DNA from 2 places in the Fictibacillus arsenicus genome. Region 1 is predicted to be linked to the other one. Evidence: a T-box and tRNA genes for the amino acid it is inferred to sense, from the RefSeq annotation. Region 1 holds a T-box; the other holds one or more tRNA genes.
The links. A T-box is a leader RNA that pairs with one kind of tRNA and senses whether it is charged. The one in region 1 lies ahead of thrS (threonine--tRNA ligase), so its partner is inferred to be a tRNA-Thr.
Positions count from the first base shown of each region.

Region 2: it encodes a tRNA-Thr, which carries the amino acid that the T-box ahead of thrS (threonine--tRNA ligase) is inferred to sense. The anticodon was not compared.

Region 1 is NZ_CP016761.1:2,751,774-2,755,248, forward strand. It holds gene thrS (threonine--tRNA ligase) at 1-1,643, opposite strand, end outside; T-box leader at 1,693-1,918, opposite strand; gene ytxC (sporulation protein YtxC) at 1,983-2,852, opposite strand; gene ABE41_RS14205 (amino acid ABC transporter permease) at 2,954-3,475, opposite strand, start outside.
Region 2 is NZ_CP016761.1:537,694-541,168, forward strand. It holds rRNA gene ABE41_RS02955 (23S ribosomal RNA) at 1-794, shown strand, start outside; rRNA gene rrf (5S ribosomal RNA) at 862-977, shown strand; tRNA gene ABE41_RS02965 (tRNA-Asn) at 987-1,061, shown strand; tRNA gene ABE41_RS02970 (tRNA-Ser) at 1,066-1,157, shown strand; tRNA gene ABE41_RS02975 (tRNA-Glu) at 1,186-1,260, shown strand; tRNA gene ABE41_RS02980 (tRNA-Val) at 1,291-1,366, shown strand; tRNA gene ABE41_RS02985 (tRNA-Met) at 1,528-1,604, shown strand; tRNA gene ABE41_RS02990 (tRNA-Asp) at 1,694-1,769, shown strand; tRNA gene ABE41_RS02995 (tRNA-Phe) at 1,814-1,889, shown strand; tRNA gene ABE41_RS03000 (tRNA-Thr) at 1,898-1,973, shown strand; tRNA gene ABE41_RS03005 (tRNA-Tyr) at 2,056-2,140, shown strand; tRNA gene ABE41_RS03010 (tRNA-Trp) at 2,168-2,241, shown strand; tRNA gene ABE41_RS03015 (tRNA-His) at 2,258-2,333, shown strand; tRNA gene ABE41_RS03020 (tRNA-Gln) at 2,343-2,417, shown strand; tRNA gene ABE41_RS03025 (tRNA-Gly) at 2,447-2,521, shown strand; tRNA gene ABE41_RS03030 (tRNA-Cys) at 2,536-2,610, shown strand; tRNA gene ABE41_RS03035 (tRNA-Leu) at 2,635-2,719, shown strand; gene ABE41_RS03040 (hypothetical protein) at 2,848-3,057, shown strand; gene ABE41_RS03045 (coiled-coil domain-containing protein) at 3,173-3,475, shown strand, end outside.

The sequences.
Region 1 (3,475 bases):
GATACAGGGATCAGCTTCACTTGTACGGGTGCCAGCCAAGTTGGGAATGCACCTGCAAAATGCTCGACTAAAATTCCTAAGAAACGGTCGATCGAACCATAGATCGCACGGTGAATAACGACCGGACGAACCTTTTGGTTATTTTCATCTACGTAAGTAAGGTCGAACTTTTCAGGCATCTGGAAATCCAGCTGAATTGTTGCGCACTGATGACTTCTCTTAAGTGCATCTTTAATGTGGAAGTCGATTTTCGGACCATAGAATGCGCCGTCACCTTCGTTAAGGTGATAGTTCATACCCAGATCTTCTAATACATTCTTCAATGCACCTTCAGCTTGTTCCCATAAACGGTCATCACCCATAGAATCTTCAGGACGAGTTGAAAGTTCTACTGAGTACTCAAAACCGAATGTGCTGTAAATTTTATCAACTAACTTAAATACGTTTTTAATTTCACTTTCAATCTGTTGTGGTGTTACAAAAATATGTGCGTCATCCTGGCAGAAAGTACGTACACGGATCATACCATTTAATGCACCGCTGTATTCGTGGCGGTGTACCTGGCCAAATTCAGCCATACGTACTGGCAGGTCTCTGTAAGAGTGAAGCTTATTTTTAAAGATAAGCATATGGCCTGGGCAGTTCATCGGCTTCATCGCGAACTTTGTATCATCTACTTCAGAGAAATACATGTTTTCGTGATAGTGATCCCAGTGCCCGGATTGCTCCCATAGGCGCTGATTCATCATAAATGGTGTACGCACTTCATCATAATCAACTTGACGCTGAAGTTCACGCGAGAAATTTTCAAGCTCTGTACGAATTGTTTGACCGTTCGGAAGATAGAAAGGCATTCCAGGCGCTTCTTCTGAGAACATGAAGAGTTCTAATTCTTTTCCAAGTTTACGGTGATCACGTTTTTGTGCTTCTTCAATAAAGTGCAGATACTCATCAAGATCTTTTTGGCTTAAGAATGCAGATCCATAGATACGCTGAAGCATTTGGTTGTCACTGTCTCCGCGCCAGTAAGCTCCAGAGATGCTCATTAGTTTATAGGCTTTGATTTTACCAGTTGAAGGTACATGCGGTCCGCGGCAAAGGTCAAAGAACTCACCTTGTTCATAGATCGTAATTTTTTCTCCTTCAGGAAGGTCACGGATCAATTCAAGTTTTAAATGATCATTTAATTTCTCATAAATTTCAAGAGCTTCTTCACGAGTTACTTCTTTACGGACGATCGGAAGATTCTCATTAACAATTTTTTTCATTTCTTTTTCAATCGCAGGAAGGTCTTCTGGTGTTAAATTATGAGACATGTCTACATCATAATAAAAACCGTTATCGATCACCGGGCCGATTCCAAGCTTTACATCTGGATACAAACGCTTTAGCGCTTGAGCGAGCAAGTGAGCGTTAGAGTGTCTAGTCATCTCAAGACCTTCTTGTGAATCCTGCATTACGATCTCAATCGATGCATCTTCTTCAATCGGGCGTGAAAAGTCATACAATTGCCCGTTTACTTTTCCTGCTACAGCTTTTTTCTTTAAGCTAGGGCTGATACTTTCAGCAACTTGTTCTGAAGTTACTCCTTTTGGAAATTCCTTGAGCGATCCGTCTGGGAATGTAATTGAAATTGACGACATAAAAAACATCTCCTTTTATTTATATAAAACAAAAAACACCCGTCCCTATAGAAGGGACGAGTGATTATCTCGTGGTTCCACCCTTGTTCCGCAAAATAATAATAAATTACGGCACTCGGACAGGATAACGGACTGCTGCCGTCAGCGATTACTTAAAGTTTCACCGCTGAAGTTCCAAGGTGGTAAAGCAATTTTTCGTGTTAGGAAGCTTTCAGCCGTAACTTCCCTCTCTAAAAACCGTAAAAGCTGCTTCATGTCCTTATCAATACTGATTAAATGATAAAATTATAAACTTATTATATGCAGTCATCTATCAAAAAGCAAGAGGCCAATGACAGTTTATGACTTTTTTTTATACGGATACGGGTTACCCTTTAAAGACATCTTCTCAATTGGTGATATTATAACCTTCTCTTGAAAAATATTCTTTACCGTTTGCAGAAGCGGGTGATCCATATCATATGCATAAATCCGGGCAGATGAAGGAGCTAATCCGATTAAAGGTCCGAGGAGTCGTTCATCTAAGTTAACGGCATTCGTTAATTTCATTGCCCTATCATGCAAGTTCTTTAGTTCAGTTTTTGATAGCTGATTTTGCTGTTCATCAAATATAACTACATTCTCATAATCAAATATAATTACAATATCATTTTTAAAAATAGATTTTTGTTTTGATAAGCACGTACGTAATTGTTCAATAAATAATTGATACTCAAGCTCTAATTTATATTCATCAATAGCACATTCAACAATCCTAAGCAAAGTTGCTAAATAATCTTTAAGACGAAACTTTAAAAACGCTTCAAACTCTAAGAAGTTTCTTTTTTCAGCTAAGATAGACTTCCACTGACCTCGTATGAGTCCACTCAGACATGGCAAGCTTTTGACCTCTGGGATCCCTTCGATTTCCCCTAAGATAATGCTCTTAGATATTGAAAATATTTCCTTCTGTTCAGCAGAGTCGCTATAAAAAAAGGCATGTTCAATCATTTCCTTTAAACAAATATCTTCTACCTTATTCCTTGTAAATTCCGTTAACACATCCAAAATGAATTCTTTATTATCATGTATGTGCAGTTCAAGAATTTTTGAAGAAGCATCAGATAATTTGGCAAAGGAAGGGTTAATTTTAAATTTGACTGCCGTCCGGATCATTTTTTTTAGGACAGCGATTCCGTCAGACGGGTGTGAAAAAGCGATCGTGATCAAGCAAGTCCCCCCCATATAAAATCTCAATAATACAATATATGGGACCAGGTCTTAAAAAATGTTACCTAAACAAGTAAAAAACAACCCGGAAACCGAGTTGTTTAATCATAAACAAATTTTCGTTCAATTTTGGAAAGGATATAAGCCATACCGAGAGTCAGAATTAAATACATGAGAGCTGCAGTCATGTATGGTTCCCAAGGCCGATAATACTGGCCCATCATTGCCCGGGCATAATACATTAATTCTGGTGTAGCAATGATGGATACGAGTGATGAATCTTTTATTAATACTATAAATTCGTTTCCAAGAGGCGGTATCATTCTTCTCGAAGCTTGAGGAAGTATAACATGTTTCATAGCTTGTACATGATTCATTCCTAATGACCTTGCTGCTTCCATCTGGCCTTTATCGATTGACTGAATTCCAGCCCGGAAAATCTCTGCAATGTAAGCCGCTGCATTTAACGACAATGCTAAAACACTGGAAACAAAAACATTAGGCGGTTTCATAATAAGCGGCATTAGAGCTGAATGAATCAGTAAAATCTGAACAAGCAATGGAGTTCCCCGAAAGAAGCTGATGTACCAGTTACAAGGCAAGTTAATGAGAGGCTGTTTCGT
Region 2 (3,475 bases), 1.8 Mb from region 1:
CTTGTACAGGATAGGTAGGAGCCTGAGAAGCCGGAGCGCCAGCTTCGGTGGAGGCGTCGGTGGGATACTACCCTGGCTGTATTGAAATTCTAACCTTGAACCGTGATCCGGTTCGGAGACAGTGTCAGGCGGGCAGTTTGACTGGGGCGGTCGCCTCCTAAACAGTAACGGAGGCGCCCAAAGGTTCCCTCAGAATGGTTGGAAATCATTCGCAGAGTGTAAAGGCACAAGGGAGCTTGACTGCGAGACCTACAAGTCGAGCAGGGACGAAAGTCGGGCTTAGTGATCCGGTGGTTCCGCATGGAAGGGCCATCGCTCAACGGATAAAAGCTACCCTGGGGATAACAGGCTTATCTCCCCCAAGAGTCCACATCGACGGGGAGGTTTGGCACCTCGATGTCGGCTCATCGCATCCTGGGGCTGAAGTAGGTCCCAAGGGTTGGGCTGTTCGCCCATTAAAGCGGTACGCGAGCTGGGTTCAGAACGTCGTGAGACAGTTCGGTCCCTATCCGTCGCGGGCGCAGGAAATTTGAGAGGAGCTGTCCTTAGTACGAGAGGACCGGGATGGACACACCGCTGGTGTACCAGTTGTTCCGCCAGGGGCATAGCTGGGTAGCTACGTGTGGACGGGATAAGTGCTGAAAGCATCTAAGCATGAAGCCCCCCTCAAGATGAGATTTCCCATCACGTTAAGTGAGTAAGACCCCTTAGAGATGATGAGGTTGATAGGTCTGGTGTGGAAGCGTGGCGACACGTGGAGCTGACAGATACTAATCGGTCGAGGGCTTATCCTTAAAATTGCACGAAACGTTTGGAAACGTCGTATCTAGTTTTGAGAGAACATACTCTCTATATAATTGGTTCAGTGATAATGGCGAAGAGGTCACACCCGTTCCCATACCGAACACGGAAGTTAAGCTCTTCAGCGCCGATGGTAGTTGGGGGTCTCCCCCTGTTAGAGTAGGACGTCGCTGAGCCATACATATTCCACAGTAGCTCAGTGGTAGAGCTATCGGCTGTTAACCGATCGGTCGTAGGTTCGAGTCCTACCTGTGGAGCCATATTGGAGAGCTGTCCGAGAGGTCGAAGGAGCACGATTGGAAATCGTGTATACGGTCAACCCCGTATCAAGGGTTCGAATCCCTTGCTCTCCGCCAGATACATACCTCTCTAACTTTAAACACTGGCCCGTTGGTCAAGCGGTTAAGACACCGCCCTTTCACGGCGGTAACACGGGTTCGAATCCCGTACGGGTCACCATTTTTATACATAACCAACTTTATATTATATGGAGGATTAGCTCAGCTGGGAGAGCACCTGCCTTACAAGCAGGGGGTCGGCGGTTCGAACCCGTCATCCTCCACCATTAACTTTTAATACTTTATATCATCGCGGGGTGGAGCATGGAGCGTAAGCTTCTGTGAAATCACGACGACATGTCTCGTGGATACGCTTCTAAGATAAACATGTAGAGGAAGAGACAGTCAATATCATACTCGGATACATCGTCCGAAACTTTTATATCATCGCGGGGTGGAGCAGTCTGGTAGCTCGTCGGGCTCATAACCCGAAGGTCGCAGGTTCAAATCCTGTCCCCGCAACCAATATTATTTCATGAAAAACGTCGAGATTCTTCTTGACCATGAAATATCTGGAGTGCCCATAGGGTGCAACCAATTTTATTTATGAACATGGACTCGTGGTGTAGTGGTTAACATGCCTGCCTGTCACGCAGGAGATCGCCGGTTCGACCCCGGTCGGGTCCGCCATTTTTATTTTCTGGTGGTTTTTACATTCAAGAGATTTAACTCTTGGCTCGATAGCTCAGTCGGTAGAGCAGAGGACTGAAAATCCTCGTGTCGGCGGTTCGATTCCGTCTCGAGCCACCATTTTTTTTGCCGGTTTAGCTCAATTGGTAGAGCAACTGACTTGTAATCAGTAGGTTGGGGGTTCAAGTCCTCTAGCCGGCACCAGTTTTTTCTTCCTTAATTGGAATAAAAAACGTATTGAAAATAGGTCGTAAATAACTTACAATAGAACCTGTCTTCATTTTGTGGAGGGGTAGCGAAGTGGCTAAACGCGGCGGACTGTAAATCCGCTCCCTCCGGGTTCGGCGGTTCGAATCCGTCCCCCTCCACCATTTATTTATAAACATATTTATCCTTACAGGGGCATAGTTTAACGGTAGAACGAAGGTCTCCAAAACCTTTGGTGTGGGTTCGATTCCTACTGCCCCTGCCATTTAAATTATATTGTGGCGGTCGTGGCGAAGTGGTTAACGCATCGGATTGTGGTTCCGACATTCGGGGGTTCGATTCCCCTCGTCCGCCCCATTTATGTGTTGGGCTATAGCCAAGCGGTAAGGCAACGGACTTTGACTCCGTCATGCGTTGGTTCGAATCCAGCTAGCCCAGCCATTTTTTATATTTATGAATGAGATATTTTTGCGGAAGTAGTTCAGTGGTAGAATACAACCTTGCCAAGGTTGGGGTCGCGGGTTCGAATCCCGTCTTCCGCTCCATTTGAATTTTATCTGGCGGCATAGCCAAGTGGTAAGGCACGGGTCTGCAAAACCCTTATCCCCCGGTTCGAATCCGGGTGCCGCCTCCATACAAGTTTTAAAAGCTTTACAATGCCGGTGTGGCGGAATTGGCAGACGCGCACGACTCAAAATCGTGTTCCTTCTGGAGTGTCGGTTCGACCCCGACCACCGGTACCATTACATACTAACTTTTAAGTCAATGCTAAACGGCATTGGCTTTTTTATCTTCCTTTTAATGTGTTCATGCCCAGATGTGAACCTCTTTCTTGTACATTGAATAGTTAAGTATAAGGGGGGGGAAACATATGTATAGAGTGCAGCTTGGGACGATCATAGGTTATGTTTTAATCACAGTTTGTATTACCTCTTTAATTTTCTTAGTTTCTGATATTGCCCGCTATATGAATGTGATTGAAATCATGATAGGTAAAATATTTTATTCCATGAGGCTTATCATTGTTTTTATAACAATCCTAATTATTTCAGTTCTTTTTCTTTTTAGAAATTATAGATGAGCAAGCGTTCTTACAAACGTAGGAATGCTTTTTTTGTTTCCTTAATCGTGACATAAAGTTTTACTAAGAAAATAAATTTAAGGAGTGATGTCTTTTTAGAAGGGGGTAATAAGTTTTGTTTAAAGAATTTTTTGATTTTAAAAAGCTAAAAAAAGAATGGATTTATTTTGGGGCAATCACCTTTGTGTTAGTTTTGGTTAGCTTGTATTGTGCACATGCATGGGGTTATAATAAAGCTTCTATTTTGTTAGATGATAAAAAAATAACGGCTTATGAGATTAATGAAGAGATAGAGAGTTTGAAAAATGATCTGGCTGTTATTGAAGAAAAAGTAGCTGATGCAGGAGAGGAACAGAGCAATAAACAAGCAGAATTGAGTCAAATGAACTCTGAGTATGAGGAAGTTACAAGTATAATT